DNA from 4 places in the Xenorhabdus ishibashii genome. Region 1 is predicted to be linked to each of the others. Evidence: predicted binding sites of a transcription regulator. Region 1 holds the regulator's gene; each other region holds the start of a gene.
The links. The regulator CRP, encoded in region 1, controls carbon source genes, mostly activating them, when cyclic AMP is high. The targets are predictions, from matches to a motif close to ATGTGANNNNNNTCACAT.

Region 1 (3,319 bases):
GGGAAAGTGCCCATCCTCGGTGTGTGCCTGGGACATCAGGCAATAGGTCAGGCTTTTGGTGCGAGCGTTGTTAAAGCTCGTGAAGTAATGCATGGAAAAACCAGCCTGATCCACCATAGCCAGCAAGGGGTATTCAAAGGATTAGATCGTCCATTAACGGTCACGCGTTATCACTCTTTGGTCATTGCTGCAGAAACGCTTCCTGCTTCATTTGAAGTGACGGCCTGGAGTCAGCATAATGGTGACGTAGATGAAATTATGGGAATACGCCACCGTACTTTGCCACTGGAAGGCGTGCAGTTTCATCCAGAAAGTATTCTTAGTGAACAGGGACATGAATTGTTGAATAATTTCCTCAAATATTAGTCAGATATCTCCACATTCCCTCATTATGTTGTTTTTTTATTTGCCCTTAAGTGATTTTTTATTCATATTTTATGATTATTATTTCATTTGGAAATGGCAGATATAAAATAAGGTGAGGGAAATGGTAGAAAATAAAGCAGTAAACCGAAATACCTATGATCAAGTGATGTTGCCTATTTATGCACCAACGAATTTCATTCCTGTCAAAGGGCAAGGCAGCCGAGTATGGGATCAACAGGGTAAAGAATACATCGATTTTGCCGGTGGTATCGCTGTTCTGGCTTTGGGGCACTGTCATCCGGCTTTGGTGAATGCTTTGCAACAGCAAGGTGAAAAATTGTGGCATGTCAGCAATGTTTTTACCAACGAACCTGCCTTAACCTTAGCACAGAAATTGATTGATGCGACTTTTGCCCAGAAGGTCTTTTTCGCGAATTCGGGAGCGGAAGCCAATGAAGCGGCATTTAAATTAGCACGTCGTTATGCGATTACTCGTCATCATCCCAATAAAACGAAAATTATTGCTTTCCATCAAGCGTTTCATGGACGTACTTTTTTCACTGTTTCGGTAGGAGGCCAGCCAAAATATGCCGAAGGGTTTGGACCTAAACCTGCTGATATTGTTCATGTGCCTTTTAACGATTTGGATGCCGTCAGGGCAGAAATCGATGATCGCACTTGCGCTGTTGTTTTAGAGCCAATTCAGGGAGAAGGAGGAATCACGCCTGCGACGATGGAGTTTTTGCATGGGGTGCGTGAATTGTGTGATAAGCATCAGGCTTTGTTGGTTTTTGATGAAGTTCAAAGTGGGATGGGGCGCACGGGTAAGTTATATGCTTACCAGCATTATGACGTACAGCCGGATATTTTGACGACAGCAAAAGCGTTGGGAGGCGGTTTCCCAATCAGTGCAATGTTAACGACAGATACAATAGCGGCGGCAATGGAAACGGGTGCACATGGAACGACTTATGGTGGAAATCCATTGGCTTGTAGTGTCGGTTGTGTCGTACTGGATATCATCAATACGCCAGAAGTACTGATGGGCGTGGAAAAACGGCATGATATGTTCATTCATGCTCTGGAAAAGATAAACCAAAAATATGGCATATTCCATGAGTTTCGTGGAAAAGGATTGCTGATTGGAGCCGTATTGAAGGCTGAATATCAGGGCAAAGCCAGAGAAATATTGCAGCAAACGGCTGAAATGGGATTGATGTTATTAAGTGCAGGAGACAGCATCTTGCGTTTTACGCCATCATTGATCATTCCTGAAGATAAAATCACAGAGGGCATGATGCGGCTGGAAATGGCAATATCCCGTTGGTTAAACAAATAACAGTAAATAAAGCCAGTGCGAAGTAACAAATACACTGGCTGATAGTTTCTGGTTTATCGGGAATTAACGTGTCCCATAAACGACAATGGTTTTGCCATGTGCAGAGATCAGGTTTTGATCTTCCAACATTTTCAGGATACGCCCAACCGTTTCACGCGAGCAACCCACAATCTGCCCAATTTCCTGACGTGTGATTTTGATTTGCATACCATCAGGATGAGTCATTGCATCAGGCTGTTTGGCCAAATTGAGCAGCGTCTGGGCGATACGGCCTGTAACGTCCAGAAAAGCTAAGTTACCTACTTTTTCGGAAGTGGTTTGTAGGCGACTTGCCATCTGAGCAGATAAACGCATCAAAATATCAGGATTGACCTGAATTAACTGGCGAAATTTCTTATAAGAAATTTCAGCTACTTCACAGGCACTTTTTGCTCGCACCCATGCAGTACGCTCTTGCCCCTCTTCAAACAATCCAAGTTCACCAATGAAATCTCCCTGATTTAAATAAGAGAGAATCATTTCCTTACCTTCTTCATCTTTTATTAGAACAGCAACCGAACCTTTAACAATGTAGTAAAGCGTTTCTGCTTTCTCGCCTTGATGAATAAGCGTGCTCTTGGATGGATATTTGTGAATATGGCAGTGTGACAAAAACCATTCAAGAGTAGGGTCTGTTTGTGGCTTGCCGAGAACCATTCGCTTTATCCTCTGTTGTTATTTCTGCCTTTATGAGTGTGAGAAACGGTAGTTCCTCTTCAGGCTGGCTTTATAAAGTCAATAGATTAACATATTAACCTGCTGAAAAACTGACAAGCGGGAATTTTATATGGATTATAAAGATGTCAAAATATTAGGCATATTGATCTTAATCCATATACCTTGCCAGTCCACGCTTGTAACCTTGTTTGTAACACAGGAAAGCTTTTCTGTCTTCTCCTGTATCGCTTCAGCATATTAAACTGGCTGTCAGATTACCAGAAATCAGGCAGAAGAGTTGGTTTTATTGATTTTACATTTATAAAAGGAAAAAATGTTGTCACAAAAATGGTCTGTTTATTTAAATAAAACAGGTAACATTATTTTTTGTTACCTGTCTTATTAAAAATTAAATGAGGATTAAATTACGAAATTTTTTTGCCTTCCAGTAATTGCTTAACAAGCGGCGCCATAATTAATTCCATTGCCAGCCCCATTTTTCCACCTGGAACGACGATAGTATTTATACTGGAAATAAATGAACCCTGAAGCATAGCCAGCAAATAAGGAAAATCAATTTGAGTGAGGCCACGGAAGCGGATCACAATAAAACTTTCGTCCAGCGAGGGAATAGACTTGGCAGAGAAGGGGTTAGAGGTATCAACGGTAGGGACACGCTGGAAATTGATATGGGTACGTGAAAACTGAGGAGTGATATAGCGGATATAGTCATCCATTGAGCGGACAACTGAATCCATGACGGCCTCTCTGGAATGCCCACGCTCGCCGGTATCACGGATGAGTTTTTGAATCCATTCTAAGTTGACGATAGGCACAACGCCAATCAATAGATCCACATGACTGGCGACATTATGTTGTGGCGTGAGAACACCACCGTGCAGTCCCTCATAAAATAGG
Region 2 (3,319 bases), 1.5 Mb from region 1:
CTGCGGTGCCCTGGATATCATCATTGAAGCAGCAAAGCTCATCGCGATAGCGGTTCAACAGTGGCATGGCGTTGTTTTGGGCAAAATCTTCAAATTGCAGCAGTACGTTAGGCCAGCGACGTTTCACGGCCTGAATAAATTCATCCACAAATTCATCGTACTCTTTGCCAGTAATACGTGGATGGCGCCAGCCCATATACAGTGGGTCATTGAGGCGCTGTGGGTTATTTGTCCCTACATCCAGAACCACAGGCAAGGTATAAGCAGGGCTGATCCCGCCACAGGAGGTATACAGTGACAGTTTACCGATAGGAATGCCCATGCCCCCGATGCCCTGATCACCCAGACCAAGGATGCGCTCACCGTCGGTAACAACGATAACTTTTACATTCTGCTTGGTGGCATTTTGCAGCATGTCATCAATGTAAGCCCGATTTGGGTAGGAGATAAACAGGCCACGAGCGCGGCGGTAAATGTCAGAAAAGTGTTCACACGCTGCACCAACGGTTGGCGTGTAGATAATAGGCATCATTTCGCTTAAGTGGGCATCAAGGAGGCGATAGAACAACGTTTCGTTGGTATCTTGAATATTCCTTAAATAAATGTGTCTATCAATATCGTTTTTGAAATCGACATATTGACGGTAGGCGCGTTCTGCCTGCTCTTCTATTGTTTCAACGGCCTGTGGCAATAAGCCATGCAAGTTGAAATTACTGCGTTCTTCTTCTGTAAAGGCGCTGCCTTTATTCAGCAAAGGAAATTCCAATAAGATAGGGCCAGCGTAGGGAATATAGAGAGGGCGTTTACTTTCGTGTTCCAGTTCCATGATGCTTACTCTTTGAACTTATCAATAACAAAATCGGCTACCGATCCTAAGAAGATAAAAACAATAAGTACAGTAAATGTTACTTAGATATGATTATTATGAGCAAAAGTGAGAGATAACATACAGAATTAGCTAATAAAATGTTATTGGATGATATATATGTCAAAATGTATGTCGTTCTATTTTTGTACAGTTGAGGGCGGTTAAAGTACATTCTGTCGCACTCCATTGTGATAAATGGTTATTTTTACCTTCCACCAATACTGCCCTTTTGATGGACTGACAATTGCCGCCCGCCATATTCATGAAAATAAGTGCTGCCTGTAATGGGGGTAAGCTTGGGTTGAATGCAGCATTTTCTGCATAACGGCCAGTGTAAATGTTCCCTTGTTCATCTTGCAGGGCAATTCCTGCGTGGGATTGGCTATAAGGTGCATGGCTGCGGTTCGCTGCATCCAATGCTGCTTGCACCAATTCATCACTGGTAGATAATCGATAGCCGTGATTAACCTCATCCAGCAACAACGGTGTGTCGGCTAAATCGCGTGGGCCAAAGGCTTCTGGCAGATAGTCGGCCAAAGTTAAGGGGGGACGATTGGGCAGGTAAACCTCTAATTGTGCCCCGCTATTCAGTTCATTCATAAATTGTCGGCAATGGCCACAAGGTGAATAGTTGACAGTGATGGCAACCAGCTTTTTCTCGCCATGTAGCCAGGCATGAGTGATGGCTGATTGTTCTGCATGGATGGTTTGCTGTAATGGGACGCCGGCAAATTCCATATTGGCACCGAAATAGAGATTACCACTTTCTCCCCGTGCAATTGCCCCAACATAAAAATGGGAAATAGGGGCACGGGAATAGGCTGCCGCAAATGGCAATAGGGTCAATGCCAGTGTTTGATCATCAAACCCGCTGAACTGTTTGATTGATTCTACTTGCTCGGCTGTCAGCATGGCTGGAAAATCGTCGTTGCCAATATAAGGTAATAGGGCTTTTTGCAGTTCAGGTGTCATTTCTGACCAAATAGCGTGAAAACGAGCTTGCATAGAATGATCTCCAAATTAATTGAAGGTCATTCTAGGACGTCTGTTCAGGTTTGCAATGTGATAAAAGCCATATAATTAATGAAATCTGTGTAATAAAGACATTATTTTAGTAACCTGTATCGAATTTTTGCTGTCTTAATGGATTTGTTTGCTTTTTTGTTGCGACTTTGTAACGATTTAAGTCATGGTTATACACAAAATGGTTAACCAAATAGATGCAGCAATACTGGAAATAGAAAAGGTGCAATCAGTGAAGTAATAATGCCGCAGGTCATTAAGGCCAGTGAGCTGTAAGCCCCTTCAATATGATCCATTTCCGCACAGCGCGCCGTTCCTACCGCATGGGATGCTGTACCCATAGCCAATCCTCGTGCCGCCTGGTTTTTTATTTTTAGAACGTTAAATAGATTGTGACCAAAGATAGCTCCCAAAATACCTACCATAATGACACAAGCTGCGCTAATGGCAGGAATACCACCAATGGAATCAGCCACAGCCATAGCGATTGGCGTCGTCACGGATTTGGGGAGAACAGAGGCTGCAATTTCAGGTGTAGCTCCAGCCCATAATGCAATGGCAGTCCCTGTAACCATTGCGACAATGCTGCCTACAAAACAGATGCTAATAATGGATTTCCATTGAGCCCGGATTTGATGTAGCTGTTCATACAGAGGAAACGCCAAAGCAACAACAGCAGGTTGCAGTAAATCGTTCAGTATCCGGCTGCCAGCAAAATAGTGTTTGTAAGGAGTGTGAGTTAGCAGCAGCAAGGGAATGATAACGGCCATTGAGATCAATAACGGATTAAAGATAGGCAATTTGAGTCGTACTGACAGCTTTTTAGCGCAGTAAAATACAACCAAGGTTAACGGTAGTGACCACCAAATATGGCTTAACATTTTTCTTTCTCTTTCGGCTCTTGTGATGAATTTGTTGACGTTGAGGTGAATTCTTGCTGCTTAGTGTTCATCTGGTTGGTATCCATTTGCTGAGCACTAATAATGATACGTTTACGATGAATATAGTGGGAACTATAAGCAACGACGATCATAACAATCACTGTGCTAACGATACAAGAAAGAAGGATGGGGAGCATTTGTTGGCTAAGTTGTGGGTAATAATCCATGATCCCCACCCCGATAGGCAAAAAGAGCAGTGTCATGTTTTTCATCAACAAGCTACAGCCTGGTTTTGCCCAGTGTGAGGGAATAATTTGGGATGCGAGTAAACCAAACAGGATAAGTAAGCCAATAATGCTGCCGGGAAGAGAGAAGGGAAGCAGTGCCGAAATAATATTCCCCGCGATCAGGCACAAATAGAGCAGCGCAAATGCGCGCAGGTATTGCCAACCGATTATCAGCACATTTTGGAAAGACATAATCAATAATTCCTCAGTATAGCGAGGGTTTTATCATACGACTAACATTGTAAATGTGCTACACATCA
Region 3 (3,319 bases), 1.5 Mb from region 1:
TTCCAGTGGTGCAATCAGTTGGGATCTATTCAAGCAGGATGCTGATTATGAGTTTGTTGACTGGAATTTCAGCGGGACAACAGAAGAAGAGTTCACCACCCTGATGAGGATCTTCAATAAACTGGATGCTGAAGTCTATATCGCTGATTATGAGCATCTTGGCGTTTACGCTTGCCGCATTCTGGTTCCTGGCATGTCAGATATTTATCCGGTTGAAGATTTGCACATTGCCAATAACACTATGGGAACGCATTTGCGTGATACCATTCTGGCATTGCCTGAGAGTCAATGGCAGCCAGAAGAGTATCTGGCTTTTCTCGAACAATTAGATGATGAAGGTTTAGATGACTTCACCCGTGTCCGTGAATTACTGGGAATTGCAGCGGGTAAAGATAACGGCTGGAGCAACCTGCGTATCGGTGAATTGAAATCCATGCTGGCACTGGCAGGCAGGGATTTGGAACAAGCACTGATTTGGGTTGAATGGACACAGGATTTCAATGCTTCTGTTTTCACCGCTGAGCGAGCTAACTATTATCGCTGCCTGCAAACGCTGCTACTGTTAACCCAAGAGGAAGAGCGCCAACCAGAGCAATATTATCAGGCATTTGTAAAAATGTACGGCCAAGATACTGTTGATACTGCTTCCGCAGCTATTACCGGAGAAAATTGCTTCTATGGCCTATGGCCTATTGATTCAGAATTAAAAGCACTGCCTGCCCATCAAGCATTGTTAAATGCTTATGAGAAGCTGCAAAAAGCTAAGCGTGAATTTTGGATCAAACAATAAACTGTTTCATTAACGTTTATTCATCATAAAAAGTAAACCGCAGGTTAAATATAATTCATTTTTGCAATAACAAATAAATGACAATTTAACCTGTTATTTTACTTTTAAGCTCTAAAAGTCCAAAACTGCTTATATAAAAATTTTTTATAAATTTTAAAAAATATTTTTATATATAAATCATATAATTAGTTTCAATTCACCACATTCAGACTGACATATCTCATTAAACTCTCGGTCTAATATGATCCATATCAAATTCAGGCAAATCCCCGTTTGTTACTATCAATGCGTGCTATGATTAATTAAGGACAAAGAGAGTGTTAGGATGAAAACTGACAGCCCTTTCAATTTATTTTCACCTGCTGTAATGGCACAAATCGCTGATGATAGCGGTGTATATAAGGTCAATAAACATCCCGCAGTGACTTATTTATCGGCAATCATGGCAGGTGTATTTATTTCCATTGCTTTTGTTTTTTATATTACGGCAACAACAGGGACTTCTTCCATTCCTTATGGATTGGCTAAATTAACTGGTGGGATCTGTTTTTCCCTTGGCTTGATGTTAGTGGTTATATGTGGTGTCGATCTCTTCACTTCCACTGTATTGACAATTATTTCAAAAGCGACAGGGCGTATTACCTGGTCTCAAATGATCAAAAACTGGATTAACGTGTACATCGGTAATCTGATTGGTGCCCTGTTTTTCGTGGCCTTGGTTTGGTACTCCGGCCAATATGCCGTTGCCAATGGAACCTGGGGATTGAATGTATTACAGACAGCAGATCATAAAATGCACCATTCCTTTATCGAAGCGATATGCCTGGGTATTTTAGCCAATCTGATGGTATGTCTCGCTGTCTGGATGAGCTATGCCGGACGCAGTCTAATCGACAAATTATTCGCTCTGATCCTGCCAATTGGCATGTTTGTCGCTAGCGGTTTTGAACACAGTATCGCTAACATGTTTTTAATTCCATTTGGGATCATTATCAAAAACTTCGCACCAGATGAATTTTGGCTGAAAGTAGGAACAACCCCTGAACAATTTCCTCAACTTAATATTTCAAGCTTTATTACCGATAACCTGATCCCTGTTACGATAGGTAACATCATTGGTGGTGCGCTATTGGTTGGGGTGACTTATTGGTTGATTTATTTACGTGGTGGCAAAAATCATTAATTCGCCTCTGCATAAGATTTCTTAAAAGTTCCACTGTTAAAAGGTAGAAGTATCATGTCCGAGTTAAACGAAAAATTCTCAGTAGCATGGCAAGGCTTTAACGAGGGTAGCTGGCAGAATGAAGTCAACGTCCGTGATTTCATCCAGAAAAACTATACCCCGTATGAAGGTGATGAATCATTCCTCGCGGATGCCACAGAAGCGACAAACGCGTTGTGGGAAAAAGTCATGGAAGGTATCAAAATCGAAAACCGCACCCATGCGCCGATAGATTTTGATACTGACATTGCATCTACAATAACTTCTCATGATGCGGGTTATATTGAAAAAGAGCTGGAACAAATCGTTGGCCTGCAAACCGAAGCACCTCTGAAACGTGCCATTATTCCATTTGGTGGCATTAAAATGGTTGAAAGTTCCTGTAAAGCTTACAATCGTGATCTAGATCCAAAACTGAAACAAATTTTCACTGAGTATCGTAAAACGCATAATCAGGGTGTATTTGATGTTTACACCCCCGATATCCTGAAATGCCGTAAATCTGGTGTATTGACTGGCTTGCCTGACGCCTATGGTCGTGGTCGCATTATCGGTGATTACCGTCGCGTTGCATTGTACGGGATCGACTTCCTGCGTGATGAGAAATTTGCCCAATTCACTTCCCTACAGGAAAAATTGGAAAATGGTGAAGATTTAGAAGCGACCATTCGCCTGCGCGAAGAACTCGTCGAACAGCATCGTGCTCTTGGTCAAATCAAAGAGATGGCTGCTAAACATGGCTATGATATTTCCAATCCTGCTACCAATGCCAAAGAAGCCGTGCAATGGACTTATTTTGCCTATCTGGCAGCCGTTAAATCGCAAAACGGGGCTGCAATGTCCTTTGGGCGCGTTTCTACCTTCCTCGATATCTACATCGAACGTGATATTCAGGCAGGTAAATTAACTGAACAACAAGCCCAAGAGCTGATTGACCATTTGGTTATGAAACTGCGCATGGTACGTTTCCTGCGTACGCCAGAGTATGATGAGCTGTTTTCTGGTGACCCAATTTGGGCAACTGAATCACTGGCTGGTATGGGGTTAGATGGACGTACTCTTGTCACCAAAAACAGTTTCCGTTTCCTGCATACGCTGTATACCATGGGGCCATCCCCAGAACCTAACATGACCATCCTGTGGTCTGAAAAACTACCAATTAACTTTAAAAAGTTTGCCGCAAAAGTGTCTATCGATACTTCATCCCTGCAATATGAAAATGATGACCTGATGCGCCCCGACTTCAACAGCGATGATTACGCTATCGCATGCTGCGTCAGCCCAATGATTGTTGGTAAACAAATGCA
Region 4 (3,319 bases), 1.3 Mb from region 1:
TAATGATTGCGGTTTGTACGCTGCGCTGCGAAAATTAGTTCTTAGTTCACTAACGCTTTCATCCGACTTGGAGTAAAGAATGATCACTCGTAAAACCCTTGCTAATGCTATCCGCTTCTTGAGCATGGATGCTGTGCAGAAAGCAAAATCAGGGCATCCTGGCGCACCAATGGGAATGGCTGACATTGCCGAAGTGCTGTGGCGCGATTATTTGAACCATAACCCTTCTAACCCGGGTTGGGTTGATCGTGACCGTTTCGTATTATCCAATGGCCACGGCTCCATGCTGATTTATAGCCTTCTGCATCTGACGGGTTATGATGTTTCTATTGATGATTTGAAAAATTTCCGTCAACTGCACTCTAAAACACCAGGCCATCCAGAATATGGCTATACTCCAGGCGTAGAAACCACGACTGGCCCATTGGGGCAAGGTATCGCCAATGCAGTAGGTTTTGCGATTGCAGAACGTACACTAGCTGCGCAGTTTAACCGTCCAGACCATGATATCGTCGATCACTACACTTATGTGTTCATGGGTGACGGCTGTATGATGGAAGGGATCTCCCATGAAGTTTGCTCTTTAGCGGGTACACTGAAACTGGGCAAATTGATCGCATTCTATGATGACAACGGTATCTCTATTGATGGTGAGGTAGAAGGTTGGTTCACTGATGATACCGCAGCACGTTTTGAAGCTTATGGCTGGCATGTTATCCGTGGCGTAGATGGCCATGACTCTGACGCTATTGCGGCAGCCATCGAAGCAGCCCGCAAAGAAACAAACAAACCATCCCTGTTGATGTGCAAAACCATCATCGGTTTTGGCTCACCAAACAAAGCAGGCAAAGAAGAGTGTCATGGCTCCCCGCTGGGTGATGCTGAAATTGAAGCAACTCGTAAGGCACTGGGTTGGGAACATCCTTCGTTTGAAATTCCTCAGGACATTTACGCTGGCTGGAATGCTCAGGAAGCAGGCAAGGCCAAAGAAGCCACTTGGGAAGAAAAATTTACTGCATATGCGCAAGCTTATCCAGAACTGGCTGCGGAATTCAACCGTCGTACCAGCGGTGAGCTGCCAGCGAATTGGGAAACTGAATCCAAAGCATTCATTGAAAAACTGCAACAAAACCCAGCTTCCATTGCTAGCCGTAAGGCATCACAAAATGCCCTGGAAGCATTCGGTCAAGTTCTGCCAGAATTCATGGGTGGCTCTGCTGACTTAGCACCGAGTAACCTGACCATGTGGTCTGGCTCTAAGCCTTTGAACGAAGTTCAGGGCGGTAACTACATTCACTACGGTGTGCGTGAATTTGGTATGTCTGCCATCATGAACGGTATTGCATTGCATGGTGGTTTTGTGCCTTATGGCGCAACATTCCTGATGTTCGTTGAATATGCCCGTAACGCGGTACGCATGGCGGCACTGATGAAGGTGCGTAGTATCTTCGTTTATACCCACGATTCTATCGGCTTGGGTGAAGATGGCCCAACTCACCAGCCAGTTGAGCAGATTGCTAGCCTGCGTGTAACGCCAAATATGAGTACATGGCGTCCATGTGATCAGGTTGAATCTGCGGTTGCGTGGAAATATGCGATTGAGCGTAAAGATGGCCCAACTGCATTGATCTTCTCCCGTCAAAATCTGGCACAGCAGGATCGTAGTGCTGAGCAATTGGCGAATATCGAGAAAGGGGCTTACATCCTGAAGGATTGCGCAAGCCAGCCTGAATTGATCCTGATTGCAACCGGTTCCGAAGTGGAACTGGCAGTGAAAGCGGCTGAACAACTGACTGCTGAAGGGCGTCAAGTTCGCGTGGTTTCTATGCCATCTACCGATGCTTTCGATAAACAGGATGCTATATACCGTGAAGCGGTATTGCCAGCGGCAGTTTCTGCCCGTGTTGCTATCGAAGCGGGTATTTCTGATTACTGGTTCAAATATGTCGGTATCAATGGTGCTATCGTCGGTATGAACACTTTCGGTGAATCTGCACCTGCTGATGTTCTGTTTAAAGAGTTTGGTTTCACTGTTGAAAATGTAGTAGCCAAGGCAATAGCTTTGCTGAAATAATCGCCAAACAATCCTATTAAGCGCATTCGCATCAATTTTAGGGCGAATGCGCTCTTTTTTTGTTCAATTTTTCCTTCATAATGTGACGAATGGCGCTTGCCATCACTCTTTTTTTCTCGTAATCTGCTTTCACGGTTGCTGAACCGTTTCAGTTAAGTGCATAAATGAGATAATAAAATGTCTTGTCTGTCACAATCTGGTTAATTTTGTGATGAATTATCAGTACAAGTAGATATTGCTCAGTTATCCTAAGCGGTTGCGTAACTACGGAGAAATTCAGGGAGTAACATGACTATCAGGGTAGCGATTAATGGTTTTGGAAGAATAGGGCGCAGCGTCTTGCGTGCTCTTTACGAATCCGGGCGTCAAGCTGAAATTTCAGTGATCGCTATCAATGAGTTGGCAAATGCACAAGGCATTGCTCACTTGTTGAAATACGATTCCAGTCATGGACGTTTTGCATGGGATGTACGCCTGAATAATGATTTATTGCAAATAGGAGACGATAGCATCCGGCTGTTTCATCAACCGAATATCTCGGCTCTGCCGTGGAAAGAGTTGGGCATTGATATTGTTCTTGATTGCACAGGTAAGTATGGTGAACGGGCAGACGGAGAGTCTCATATCGCCAGCGGAGCCAAAAAAGTCCTATTTGCGCATCCGGGAGGAAATAATCTGGATGCAACCGTAGTATATGGTGTTAATCACCATTCATTGGTTACCGAAGATCGTATTGTTTCTAATGCATCCTGTACAACAAACTGCATCATTCCAATCATTAAAGTGTTGGACGATGCGTTCAATATTGAATCTGGTACGGTGACAACCATTCACGCATCGATGAATGATCAACCCGTGATTGATGCTTATCACAGTGATTTACGGCGGACGCGAGCGGCCAGTCAATCTATCATTCCTGTTGATACAAAACTGGCTGCGGGGATCACACGTATTTTCCCTAAATTCAGTGATCGGTTTGAGGCGATTTCTGTTCGAGTACCGACTATCAATGTGACAGCCATTGACTTGAGCGTAACAGTCCACGCAGCAGTGAATGTTGAAGAAGTGAACCAGCTCCTGCAAAAATCAGCGGCCAGAGAGTTTCATGGTATAGTGGATTATACTAGTTTGCCGTTGGTTTCAACGGATTTTAACCACGATCCCCACAGTGCTATTGTGGATGGCACACAAACGAGGGTTAGCGGGAAGCACCTGATTAAAACCCTTGTGTGGTGTGACAATGAG

Region 2: cdd (cytidine deaminase) is a predicted target of CRP. The motif match lies at 1,929-1,946, and genes of this name have one in related genera.
Region 3: focA (formate transporter FocA) is a predicted target of CRP. The motif match lies at 1,030-1,047, and genes of this name have one in related genera.
Region 4: epd (erythrose-4-phosphate dehydrogenase) is a predicted target of CRP. The motif match lies at 2,155-2,172, and genes of this name have one in related genera.

The regions. Positions count from the first base shown of each region.
Region 1 is NZ_NJAK01000001.1:1,956,710-1,960,028, forward strand. It holds gene Xish_RS09295 (aminodeoxychorismate synthase component II) at 1-366, shown strand, start outside; gene Xish_RS09300 (aspartate aminotransferase family protein) at 488-1,705, shown strand; gene crp (cAMP-activated global transcriptional regulator CRP) at 1,769-2,401, opposite strand; gene Xish_RS09310 (phosphoribulokinase) at 2,827-3,319, opposite strand, start outside.
Region 2 is NZ_NJAK01000001.1:498,276-501,594, reverse strand. It holds gene Xish_RS02375 (NAD-dependent malic enzyme) at 1-826, opposite strand, end outside; gene cdd (cytidine deaminase) at 989-1,873, opposite strand; gene Xish_RS02365 (CidB/LrgB family autolysis modulator) at 2,077-2,772, opposite strand; gene Xish_RS02360 (CidA/LrgA family protein) at 2,766-3,251, opposite strand.
Region 3 is NZ_NJAK01000001.1:434,879-438,197, forward strand. It holds gene ycaO (30S ribosomal protein S12 methylthiotransferase accessory factor YcaO) at 1-790, shown strand, start outside; gene focA (formate transporter FocA) at 1,116-1,973, shown strand; gene pflB (formate C-acetyltransferase) at 2,028-3,319, shown strand, end outside.
Region 4 is NZ_NJAK01000001.1:685,554-688,872, reverse strand. It holds gene tkt (transketolase) at 80-2,074, shown strand; gene epd (erythrose-4-phosphate dehydrogenase) at 2,363-3,319, shown strand, end outside.